Regions from separate parts of the Vreelandella profundi genome, predicted to be linked through region 1. Evidence: predicted binding sites of a transcription regulator. Region 1 holds the regulator's gene; each other region holds the start of a gene.
What was found. The regulator LexA, encoded in region 1, represses DNA repair genes until DNA is damaged. The targets are predictions, from matches to a motif close to TACTGTNTANNTANACAGTA.
Positions count from the first base shown of each region.

Region 2: the regulator LexA is predicted to act here: its motif matches at 1,531-1,550, upstream of ruvA (Holliday junction branch migration protein RuvA).
Region 3: the regulator LexA is predicted to act here: its motif matches at 1,474-1,493, upstream of recN (DNA repair protein RecN).
Region 4: the regulator LexA is predicted to act here: its motif matches at 1,400-1,419, upstream of KUO20_RS05000 (LexA family protein).

Region 1 is NZ_CP077941.1:1,869,724-1,872,864, reverse strand. Features, by position in the region: gene KUO20_RS08575 (ribonuclease J) at 1-65, opposite strand, end outside; gene purU (formyltetrahydrofolate deformylase) at 335-1,189, shown strand; gene lexA (transcriptional repressor LexA) at 1,293-1,970, opposite strand; gene KUO20_RS08560 (TetR/AcrR family transcriptional regulator) at 2,236-2,913, shown strand; gene KUO20_RS08555 (L,D-transpeptidase) at 2,891-3,141, shown strand, end outside.
Region 2 is NZ_CP077941.1:1,668,206-1,671,346, forward strand. Features, by position in the region: gene aspS (aspartate--tRNA ligase) at 1-863, shown strand, start outside; gene ruvC (crossover junction endodeoxyribonuclease RuvC) at 959-1,507, shown strand; gene ruvA (Holliday junction branch migration protein RuvA) at 1,611-2,219, shown strand; gene ruvB (Holliday junction branch migration DNA helicase RuvB) at 2,301-3,141, shown strand, end outside.
Region 3 is NZ_CP077941.1:248,081-251,221, forward strand. Features, by position in the region: gene recN (DNA repair protein RecN) at 1-1,426, opposite strand, end outside; gene grpE (nucleotide exchange factor GrpE) at 1,625-2,266, shown strand; gene dnaK (molecular chaperone DnaK) at 2,404-3,141, shown strand, end outside.
Region 4 is NZ_CP077941.1:1,076,934-1,080,074, forward strand. Features, by position in the region: gene KUO20_RS04995 (Y-family DNA polymerase) at 1-923, opposite strand, end outside; gene KUO20_RS05000 (LexA family protein) at 933-1,376, opposite strand; gene glyA (serine hydroxymethyltransferase) at 1,646-2,911, shown strand; gene KUO20_RS05010 (glycosyltransferase family 32 protein) at 2,974-3,141, opposite strand, start outside.

The DNA of each region.
Region 1 (3,141 bases):
CGAATCATCATGCCGCAGTCGACGGCAATCCAATGATTATCATAGCCGTATAGCGTCAGATTCATTCCGATCTCACCACATCCCCCCAGCGGCAATATGCGCAGCGGTGGACGACGGCGGGGACGAATTTGAACGCGTGAAGAATGCATTAGTTATGAAGAGCCTAAAAAGTAGTGACTTAACTATACGGGAAGGCAGGGGCGGCTAACAATCATCGTTGTCCTTCCGATACACTATGCAGCTTCGTTAACATGCCAAGGTGATGGTTTGTTAGGTCGGTTTAACCGGCTAGTTTTTCATCAGTGATGTTTGAAATAGGTCAAGAGTAACCCCCATGTCGCATTATTATCGTTTAGTTGTTTCTTGCCCTGATCGAGTGGGCATTGTTGCACGCGTGTCGAGTTTTATTGCCCAGCAAGGTGGGTCGATTACTGAAGCCAGCCAGCATTCGGACTTAGAAACCGGCCGCTTTTTTATGCGTTATGAAATCCTGGCGGATTCAGTGGGTATGTCGGTAGAAGCGCTACGCGCCGCATTTGAGCCGGTAGCCCGAGAATTCAGCATGCAGTGGGCGTTGGTCGATACTCAAAAGCGTCGTCGTGTGGTGCTAATGGTGTCGCGAGAATCGCACTGCTTAGTAGACCTGCTGTATCGCTGGCAGTCGGGTGAATTGGATTGCGATATTGTTGGCGTTATTTCCAACCATGACGATATGCGTTCGCTGACGCAGTGGTACGGGATTCCTTATCATCACGTGCCGGTAGACCCGGCAGATAAGCAGTCATCGTTTGCCAAAGTGCAGGCTGAAATCGATAGCGCACGCGCGGACTGCGTCGTACTAGCACGCTATATGCAAATCCTGCCACCTGAGCTGTGCGCCCGCTATTCAGGCAAGGTAATCAATATTCACCACAGCTTCTTGCCCTCATTTGCAGGAGCAAAACCTTATCACCAGGCCTACCAGCGCGGCGTTAAGCTGATTGGCGCTACCTGCCACTATGTCACCGAGGAGCTTGATGCGGGCCCCATCATTGAGCAAGATATCCACCGTGTTAGCCACTGCCATACGCCCACTGATTTAGTGCGTTTTGGGCGCGATGTTGAGAAAGCGGTACTGGCACGCGGTTTGCGCTGGCACCTAGAAGACCGCGTGCTGATCCATGGCAATAAAACGGTGGTGTTTAGCTAAACGGCTCATCAGTGAGGCAGCGCTATCGCCACGGGGAAGCCGCGCCTTTGCGGCTTCCCCGATCAGAAGCGGTAAAGGCACGGATAGCTGGCTTATGCTGTGCTTAACCTAACGCCTGACCATTGCCGCCGCGAATCACGCCAACGCCAACGCCTTCTATATCGAGCGACTGGGAGCGCAGATCGATTTCAATCGGCGCAAAGTCGGCGTTCTCTGCGAACAGAGTGACCTGGTGACCCTGGCGCTTAAAGCGTTTCACCGTGACTTCATCATCTAAGCGGGCAACGACTATCTGACCATCGCGGACACGCTCAGTACGATGAACGGCCAGCAGGTCACCCTCTAAAATGCCGATATCTTTCATAGATAATCCGCGAACGCGCAGCAAGTAATCCGCTTTTGGCGTGAAATACTCGGCGGGCAACGGGCAGTAGCGATCAATATGCTCGGCAGCCAAGATAGGACTGCCGGCGGCTACCTCACCAATGACAGGCAGGCCCGTCTGAGAAGGCTCTAGCGTGGCAGAAAGCGCCGTGACAGACGTGTCCACTACGTCTTGAGGCTCCTGGTTAGGCAAGCGTATGCCGCGTGACGTATTGCGAATAATGCGGATAACACCCTTGCGTTCAAGTGCGCGTAGATGCTCTTCAGCGGCGTTGGGTGAGCGAAAGCCAAGCGCTTTGGCGATTTCTGCGCGCGTCGGAGGGTAGCCAAATTCGCCCATGGTCTTAACAATAAAATCAAATACATGCTGTTGGCGAGCGGTTAGTGGACGCGACATACCAAGCTCCAAAATTGTGAATAGACGGTCATAAAATGAAGGTAACTTAAACGATAAGTGTTTAAGTATACAGTATGTCTCTCTGTCCAGTATATGGCCTTGTCAATGCCGATATTTCCTGCTCTGAGAGTGCTTCAATGGTTTGAAACTAAGCGTTTTCTTATGAATACCCAGGCAGTCTGATAACAAATCAAGCGTTGAGACTACCCAGGTTATGGCATAGTATTTTGCGATGTTTTAAACACCTGTTTCTCTGGAGAGCATCATGGCTCAATCTGATACGGTGACCCGTATACTTGATACCGCTGAAGTGCTTTTTGCAGAGCGTGGTTTCGCTGAAACCTCGCTGCGCAACATCACTAGCAAGGCGCGCGTCAATCTTGCTGCTGTGAATTATCATTTTGGCTCCAAAAAAGCCTTAATCCAGGCTGTTTTTTCCCGCTATCTGGATCCTTTTACGCTGCGATTTCACACTGCGCTTGATGAGCTTGAGGCTCAGCATAATGGGCAGGTTATTCCGCTAGAAACGCTGCTTGAGACCATGGCAACGACGGTTCTTGCGGTGCCCGCTGAGCGTAATAGCTTGAAGGTGTTTATGCGCCTGCTAGGTTTAGCTTACAGTCAGGCCCAAGGGCATTTAAGGCGACATATACAGCAAGAGTATGGGGATGTGTTTACGCGCTTCACGGAACTCGTGCGCCAAGCAACCCCGGAGCTGCCAGACGCCGAGCGCTTTTGGCGGCTACACTTCATGCTAGGCACGGTTATATTCACCCTGTCAGGCCTTGATGCCCTGCGTGATATCGCGGAAAAGGACTATCATGAGCAGGTGTCGGTACGGGACTTAGTCCGGCGCCTGAGGCCGGTCGTTGTTGCCGCCATGAATGCGCCATTACCCCCAGCTTTAGAAGAAGGACACCATGCAAACGCCAAGGCTAGCTGAGCTACCTCCAACCGAGAACATCTGGCTTGAGATAGATACCACCGAGCAGCGGCTGCGCTGTTGGCGGGGGCCAAAAGTGCTGCATGAATGCGCCATTTCTTCAGGTGTTGCCGGTGTTGGCGAGCACAATGGTAGCGGTAAAACGCCGCATGGCTGGCACTACGTGCGCGCGGCGATTGGCAATGGCTTGCCGGAGAATGCGGTGTTTCGTGGCCGCCGCTGGACGGA
Region 2 (3,141 bases), 200 kb from region 1:
AGGTCTTTTCTGGCCCTGCCAGCGCCGATGATGGCCGCGTAGCGGCGCTAAGAGTGCCCGGCGGTGCCAAGCTTTCGCGTAAAGAGATTGATGAATATACCAAGTTTGTTGGCATTTACGGCGCTAAGGGCTTGGCATGGATTAAGGTCAACGAGCGTGCTAAAGGGCTTGAGGGCCTGCAGTCACCGATCGTTAAGTTTATGGAAAATATCGTCGAAGAGCTGCTTGATCGCGTAGGGGCAGAAGATGGCGATATTATTTTCTTTGGCGCTGATAAAACCCGTATCGTCAACGAAGCCATTGGTGCGCTGCGTGTCAAGCTAGGCGCTGACCTGGAGCTTTACACTCAGGAATGGGCACCGCTTTGGGTTGTCGATTTCCCCATGTTTGAGGCCGATGATAGCGATCGTTTAAGTCCGCTACACCATCCGTTTACGGCGCCGTCGTGCACGCCTGAGGAGCTCAAGGCCGACCCGGCTAAAGCGCTTTCGCGCGCTTATGACATGGTGCTCAATGGTACCGAGCTCGGTGGCGGCTCTATTCGTATTCATGATCAAACCATGCAGAGCACCGTGTTTGATATTCTTGGCATTGGTGAGGAAGAGGCGCAAGAGAAATTCGGCTTCTTGCTGGATGCACTTCAGTACGGCGCGCCCCCGCACGGTGGCTTAGCGTTCGGCCTGGATCGCCTAGTTATGCTGATGGTCGGTGCTAAGACTATTCGTGAAGTCATTGCCTTCCCGAAAACCCAAAGTGCGGCCTGCCTAATGACCAATGCGCCGGGTGACGTTAGCCCAGAGCAGCTGAAAGATCTGAATATCCGCCTACGCCAAAAAGTTAAGGCGGAGACAGCCGCAGAATAAAGCGGTTGTATCGTTGATCAGCACCGACGCTACGGCGTCGGTGTTTTTGTATGCTGCTCTGATAGATAGCCCTAATCCACTTGAGTAACGGTGTCATGGATGAGAGAAAGCCTGCTGTACCCATCCGCATTCTAGGCATTGATCCTGGCTCTCGCGTGACCGGCTACGGCGTTATTGATGTGGTGGGCGTCAAGCCTTGCTACGTAGCGAGCGGCTGTATCCGCACCGCCGACGGCGCTTTAGAGCAACGCTTGGCACAAATTTATGCAGGACTCAGCGAAGTCGTCGGTTTGCACAAACCCTCTCAAGTAGCCATAGAGCGTGTTTTTATGGCTAAAAACCCAGATTCAGCACTTAAATTGGGCCAAGCACGAGGGGCCGCATTAGTGTGTATGGCAAATCACGGATTAAGCCTTGCCGAGTATGCCGCACGGCAAATCAAACAGTCGGTGACTGGCCAAGGTGGTGCTGATAAGGCCCAGGTGCAGCATATGGTGACGGCTATTTTACAGCTCTCGGCCACCCCGCAAGCAGATGCCGCTGATGCGCTTGCCATTGCGTTAACTCATGCCTACAGCGCAACTGGCCTTACTGGCACGGTGACGCGAGGGCGCAGTCGCTCTACAGGGCGCTGGCGTCTTTAATTCGATGCTACGTAAGCTCTTACTACTGGTCATCTGTACATAGTCACTTTATAGTAAACGTCTGTTTTTACCCTATCGTTTTCACCCGAGCGCGAGCGACTTTATGATTGGACGTCTGAGTGGTCAGTTACTGGCAAAGCAACCGCCCTGGATCGTGATCGACGTTCATGGCGTAGGTTACGAGCTAGAAACGTCAATGAATACGTTGGTAGCGTTACCGGCTGTTGGGGAGAGCGTTTCGTTATTCACACATTTAACCATTCGTGACGACGCTCATCTGCTGTACGGTTTTGGAAGAGAGCACGAGCGTGCCCTGTTTCGAGCACTGATAAAAGTGAACGGGGTAGGGCCTAAGCTGGCGTTAGCGATTTTGTCGGGCATGGATGAAGATGCCTTTATGCGTTGCGTTCGAGACGATGACAGTAAAGCGCTAACCAAACTGCCCGGTGTCGGTAAAAAAACCGCCGAGCGGCTGATTATCGAAATGCGCGACCGCTTTCCAGAGTGGGAAGACGGCAGCAATGCGCTACTGCCTCTTGAGGCCACCAATGGCAGGAGCCCTGCACGCGATAGCCTCGCCGATGCGGAGGCGGCCTTGGTAAGCTTGGGGTATAAGCTCACCGAAGCATCGAAAATGCTGGCGGACATCGACCCTAATCAGTCGACGGAGGCGCTTATTAAAGCCGCGTTGACGCAGCGTATGAATGGCTAGTCGTACAAACTGAGCATAGACCGGTGTTGAATTTACGATTAAAAAACGCACTTAAAAAATGCACTTAACAAAAGAGCGCTTATGCTAGAACACGATCGGCTGATCGCCGCTGAGCCTGAGCAGGGTGAGGTGCGCATTGATTACGCAATTCGCCCAAAGCGGCTGGATGACTATATTGGCCAGCCCCGCGTTCGCGAACAGCTGGAAATCTTCATTGGCGCTGCTCGGCTACGTGAAGAGAGTCTGGATCATACGCTGGTGTTCGGGCCGCCGGGGCTCGGTAAAACCACGCTGGCTCATATTATTGCCGCTGAGATGGGGGTCGGCATGAAGTCGACCTCTGGGCCTGTGCTTGAGCGTGCCGGCGACTTAGCCGCCATGCTGACCAATCTAGAGCCTGGCGACGTGCTTTTTATCGATGAAATTCATCGCCTTTCCCCCGTGGTTGAAGAAGTCTTATATCCCGCCATGGAAGATTTCCAGCTGGATATCATGATTGGGGAAGGGCCCGCCGCGCGCTCCATTAAGCTTGACCTTCCGCGTTTCACTTTAGTGGGTGCGACAACGCGTGCAGGACTATTAACCTCACCTCTGCGCGACCGGTTTGGCATTGTTCAACGTCTTGAGTTTTACAACCTTGAAGAGCTTACCGAAATTGTTTCGCGCTCGGCGCGCTTGCTAGGCGTAGAAACTAGCCACGAAGGGGCTGTCGAAGTAGCACGACGTTCACGAGGAACGCCCCGCATAGCGAACCGTCTATTGCGTCGCGTACGCGATTACGCCGAAATGAAGGGAAACGGTCAGGTCGATGTAGCCATGGCAGATGCGGCCCTCAATATGCTTAATGTCGATCATCATGGGCTGGATCATATGGATCGGCGCTTGCTGCTAGCCATGATCGATAAATTTGACGGCGGCCCGG
Region 3 (3,141 bases), 1.6 Mb from region 1:
GCAGCAGTTGACCCACAATTTCTGCGGTGGCGCCCGAAATTCCTACGTCTACTTCATCAAACACTAGGCTAGGCACGGTTGAGTGCGTTGCGGCAACCACTTGGATCGCCAAGCTAATCCGCGATAGCTCACCACCGGAGGCCACTTTGGTAAGCGGTCTCGCGGGCTGGCCTGGGTTGGCGCTGATCAAAAACTGCACGCGGTCCAGGCCTTCTGGGCTGGGCGCGTCTTTCGCAATGACGTCTACTTCAAAGCGCGCTTTGCCCATGGCTAAGTAGCCCAGCTGCTGCTGGACCTCTTTGCCCAGGCGAAGCGCGGCTTTTTGACGGCTATCGCTAATTTTCTTGGCTTCTAGGCGATAGCGCTCACGATATTCGACGACTTGAGCGCTTAGGGCTTCAAGATCATTGCCACCTTCATTGAGCTGTGCAACGTCTCGCTGTAAATCAGCATGCAGGGCGCAGAGCTCTTCAGGGGCAACATGGTGTTTGCGGGCAATCCGATGGACGTCGGTCATTCTTTCCTCGACCCAGACGAGCCGTTCAGGGTCTAGCTCGGTGGTGCTGGCGAGGCGATTTAGCTCGCTAGACGCTTCTTCTACCTGAATACGCGCGTCGCTGAGCATGGCGAGCGTATTGGCCAAGGTGCCTTTGTCGCTGCCTGGCAGCGCGCTTAAATGTGCGAAGGCTTGATTTAACAATGACAGCGCGCCGCTTTCATCACCGGCGCAGCAGTCGGCGGCAAATTGCGTTTCGCGCAGGGTTTCTTCGGCATGGGCGAGCGTGTGCTGCTCTTCTTCTAAGGTTGCCAGCTCACCTTCCGCTAACGCCAGCTGGTCGAGCTCTTCAACTTGATAGCGCAGTAGCTGGCGTTTGGCCTCTACTTCACTGCCTTTTTCGCTGAGTTTTTTAAGCTGGCGGCGCGCGTTGCGCCACTCACGAAACGTCTCCGCTAATTGAGAGGTTGCGCTATTTAATCCGGCATAATCATCCAGCAAAGCCAGATGCGTCTCTTCGCGCATTAGCGCATGGTGAGCGTGCTGTCCGTGTATTTGGATAAGCTGCTCGCCGAGCGATTTTAGATCCGAGATAGTGGCGGGATGACCATTGATCCATGCTTTGGAGCGACCGCTGGCGGTCACAACGCGACGCAGCAAGCACTCGTCAGAAGGGAGGTCGCGTGTGGTTAGCCACTCAATGGCGGCGGGCAGGTGCTGAATGTCAAAGCGTGCAGAGAGGTCGGTGCGTTCGCGTCCGTGGCGCACGCTGCCAGCATCGGCACGTTCGCCCAGGCACAGCCCGAGGGCGCCTAAGAGAATCGATTTGCCCGCCCCGGTTTCCCCGGTAATGGCAGTCATGCCACCGGTTAAGTCGAGCTCTAAGTGATCGACAATGGCGAAATCTTGAATAGCTAGCTGAGTGAGCATGACGCCTCCTGAGGCGGTATGGCGCAGAAGCTGGATACTTATCCAATAGTTGTTGATTTATACAGTAGTTAATAACTCACTTCAATGCACCTCTTGAGATGGCGTTTATGGCCCCCATATAGCGTGCATAGCTAATTATGAACTTGTCTCTTTGCGCGCAACTCGGTGTAGAAGCGCCTTACTTTTTAGGAGCACAACATGGCGAAAGAACCGCAAACTCCATTGGATGACGAACTGAACCGCCACGAGCATGAAGCAGACGGCGCTGAACAGGCGGCTGAAAAAGCCGCCGAAGAGCGCTTGCTGGAAGGCGAGCTGGAAGGGCTGATTAACGACGAAGAGCCGTTAGACGGCAGTCTTGATAACCCTGAAGCTGAAATGCTAGCCGCTAAGGTCGATGAGCTAGAGCAAAGCTTAGCCGAGGCTAAAGACCAGGCGCTGCGCGCCGCTGCCGAAGCGCAAAACGTTCGTCGTCGTGCCGAGCAAGAAGCCGACAAAGCCCGCAAGTTCGCGCTCGAAAAATTTGTCAAAGAGCTGCTGCCAGTGGTGGATAGCCTTGAGAAAGCGCTGGAAAACATGGAAGAAGGTGCATCTGATGTGCACCGTGAAGGCGTGTCCATGACGTTAAGAATGCAGCTGGATGCGCTCAATAAGTTTGGCGTTGAGAGCATTGAGCCCCATGGCGAGCCTTTCGACCCTCAGATGCATGAGGCGATGGCCATGGTGCCCAATCCGGAGCTTGATCCTAATACCGTGATGGATGTCATGCAGAAGGGTTATTTGCTTAACGGACGCCTTGTGCGCCCGGCGATGGTCATCGTGAGCCAGAAAGCCAATTAAGCAATTGGCGACACAAGGTGTGAAAAAAACCCCTTGAAAAACTAGCGGCGGCCCCCAGATATAGGGCAACCCCGCGGGGAAACCCGCAGTTATGTTTTAATTTTTTGTTTATAACTACCAAATTCGAGGTTATTGCTATGGGACGTATTATTGGTATCGACCTGGGCACCACCAACTCTTGTGTGGCCGTGCTTGATGGTGACAGCGCTAAAGTTATTGAAAATGCTGAAGGCGGCCGTACTACGCCTTCTATCATCGCCTATACCGACGATGGTGAAACGCTGGTCGGTCAGGCCGCCAAGCGTCAAGCAGTTACCAACCCAGAAAATACGCTGTACGCCATTAAGCGTCTGATTGGCCGTCGTTTTAAAGACGACGTTGTCCAGAAAGACATCAAAATGGTGCCTTACAAAATCGCCGAAGCAGACAACGGTGATGCGTGGGTTGAAGTAAAAGGCAAAAAAATGGCACCCCCGCAGGTTAGTGCGGAAGTGCTGAAGAAAATGAAAAAGACCGCCGAAGACTACCTGGGCGAAGCAGTGACCGAAGCGGTTATTACCGTACCGGCCTACTTTAACGACAGCCAGCGCCAGGCGACTAAAGATGCCGGCCGCATCGCGGGTCTAGACGTTAAGCGCATTATCAACGAGCCGACCGCTGCCGCACTGGCCTACGGTATGGACAAATCGCGCGGCGACAAAACCATCGCGGTTTATGACCTGGGTGGCGGTACTTTCGATATTTCTATCATCGAAATTGCTGATGTTGACGGCGAAACTCAGTTTGAAGTGTTGGCCACCAACGGCGACACCTTCCTGGGCGGCGAAGATTTCGACTTGGCGCTGATTAACTACTTGGTTGACCAGTTCAAAGCG
Region 4 (3,141 bases), 790 kb from region 1:
AGCGCCTGCGGGAAGTATGGCGGCTGATCGCGACGGTGGCGGTTGGTATTAAGAAATACCATCACGGCGCTGGCTAAGCTACGCTGCTCGCGCAGCTTTTCAGCGCTACGCTGGGCGTGTCGGCGTAGGGCGTTATGCACTTGTGTAAAGTCGCCAGTCGATTTACCAAACGAGCGCGATGTCATAATGCGCTGGCGCGGCAGATCCAATGCGTTCATTGTTAAACATGGCGTGCCGCGTAGCTCAAGCGCCGTGCGTGCGAGCACTACTGAGAAACGCTTACGCAGCTGTTTTTCATCGCTTTCTCTTAATTCCCAGGCGGTACTCACGCCGCTAATGGCTAGGCGCTCGGCCAGCCGATGCCCGACGCCCCACACGCTGCTCACCGGCGTACGCTTGAGCAGCGCCTCCGTCTTGTGATCCTGCCCTCCAAGTAGACAAACGCCTTGGTAGTAAGGATCTTGCTTAGCAACGTGGTTAGCCAGTTTGGCGAGCGTGTGCGTGGGGGCCAGCCCAACGCATACCGGCAGGCCTAAATGACGCCGAATGCGCTGACGCAGCTTGCGCCCTAGAGCCTCACACTGCTCCGTCGTGAAACCGTCTAAATAGACGAACATTTCATCGATTGAGTAAGGGGCAACGTCCGGGCAGGCATTGCGCAGCAGCTGAGTCAGCCGTGCTGACATATCGCCGTAAAGTTCGTAGTTAGACGACAGCAGGTGGATCTCGCCACGCTGACGCAGCTCTTCAAGCTTAAACGCCGGTGTCCCCATGGGAATATCCAGCGCTTTAAGTTCAGCTGAACGGGCGATAATGCACCCATCGTTATTCGACATAACACCGACAGGCTTGCTTTCGAGCTTGGGCTGAAAGATACGCTCGCAGCTGACGTAGAAATTATTGGCATCCACTAAGCCAATCATCTTAAGCCCTCATCTCAAATATTCATGCACGACGGCGCGCACCACGCCCCATAGCTGGCAGTCGGTGCCTTCAAGCGGCAGGGGCGGATAATGCGGATGGGCAGAGCAAAGATGCGGTGTACCTTGATAGAGCGCGTAGCGTTTAATCAACACTTCGCCGTCAAACATTGCCACCAATATATGCCCTAAGCGAGGTTTTACTCCTCGGTCGACAATCAGTAAATCGCCGTCAAAAATACCCCAGCCTTCCATGCTGTCGCCCGCGGCGGTGATATAAAACGTCTCAGTAGGGTTTTTTATCAACCGTGTGTTGAGGTCTAGCGTGCGTGGCTCATAATCCTGCGCAGGCGAAGGAAAACCGCTAAACCCCGCTCGCCCCGTCAACGTTAGATAAGGCTGCGGCTGAGATATTAACGGCAAGGCAGGGATGAGTAGAGAGTGCTGGCCCGGCATTGTCGGCATCCTGGCTGGTTAAAATATGTATGAATATACAGTATTCGATCTTGGCGACAAAAATGCAAGTCATCAGGGATGAGGTGGATAGCAATCTAAAGATGCGCGAGCTGAAGCTGCTTCTCACAGATACTTACCACCAAGCCCTAAAGATGAATGCTGTTCACTAACAACCTGACGCGGATGCGATGAAAGTCGCGTCAGGCTGCGTTATGATAGCGCCCTCGCTTCTTCCATGATGACTCTTTCTCGTTACGAGGTGCCTGCCGATGTTCAGCCGCGATATGACAATTTCCGGATTTGATGATGTGCTTTTTGATGCCATGCAGAAAGAAGTAGCACGCCAAGAAGCCCACATCGAACTGATTGCTTCTGAAAACTACGCCAGCCCCCGCGTACTGGAAGCGCAAGGCAGCCAGCTAACCAATAAATACGCCGAAGGCTATCCCGGTAAGCGCTACTACGGCGGCTGCGAATTCGTCGATATTGCTGAAAATCTGGCCATTGATTACGCCAAAGAGCTGTTTGGCGCAACCTATGTCAACGTTCAGCCGCATTCTGGCTCCCAGGCCAATAGCGCTGTTTTTTTAGCGCTCGTTAAGCCCGGCGATACCATTCTAGGGATGAGCCTGGATGCAGGGGGGCACCTGACCCACGGTGCCAAGCCAAGCTTTTCAGGCAGGCACTTCAATGCCATTCAGTACGGTTTGAATGAGCAGGGCTTGATCGACTATGACCAAGTGGCCGCGCTTGCTCGCGAGCACAAGCCGAAAATGATCATCGCCGGTTTTTCCGCGTATTCTCAGATCGTTGATTGGGCCAAGTTCCGCGAAATCGCCGATGAAGTGGGCGCTTACCTACTGGTAGATATGGCTCACGTGGCAGGTCTTGTCGCGGCGGGTGTCTATCCAAGCCCGTTGCCCCATGCCCACGTGGTGACATCTACCACCCATAAAACGCTACGCGGCCCGCGTAGCGGTGTGATTCTCTCGGCGGAAAACGACGCTGATATCGAGAAAAAGCTGCAGTCAGCGGTGTTCCCTGGAGGTCAGGGCGGCCCGTTGATGCACGTGATTGCCGCTAAAGCGATCTGCTTCAAAGAAGCCATGGAGCCCGAATTCAAAACCTACCAGCAGCAGGTGGTTAAAAACGCTCAGGCAATGGCCAAGGTGTTTATTGATCGCGGTTATGACATCGTTTCTGGCGGCACCGAAGATCATCTCTTTCTGCTGTCGCTGATCAAGCAAGGCGTTACCGGCAAAGATGCGGATGCGGCACTCGGTCGTGCTCACATTACGGTTAACAAAAATGCTGTACCCAACGATCCACAAAGCCCGTTTGTAACCTCAGGTTTGCGTATTGGTACGCCTGCGGTGACCACGCGTGGTTTCGGGGAGCAAGAGTGCAGCACGCTGGCTGGCTGGATCTGCGATATTCTGGATGTGTTAGCCAAAGGCGAAGACACCAGCGCCATTGAAGCGCAGGTGTTGGACAAAGTCGCTGAGGTTTGTGCGCGGCTGCCTGTTTATAAGTAAACGTCACATTGGCGCTTATGTGAAAAGAGGCCCTGTTAATTCAGGGCCTCTTGCTTAGATACTTACGATTCTTCTTGGCGAACAATGCTCACTTTTTGTTGCTCTTTGGTCCACTTGCCCGCGGCTTTATCGATGTACTGGAAGTGCTCGTTAGTAAAGCTGCCTTGGTTGCAGGCATGGCGGTAAGAAACCGTGGGCACCTCTTGTATGTTTAGCAATTGATTGAACAC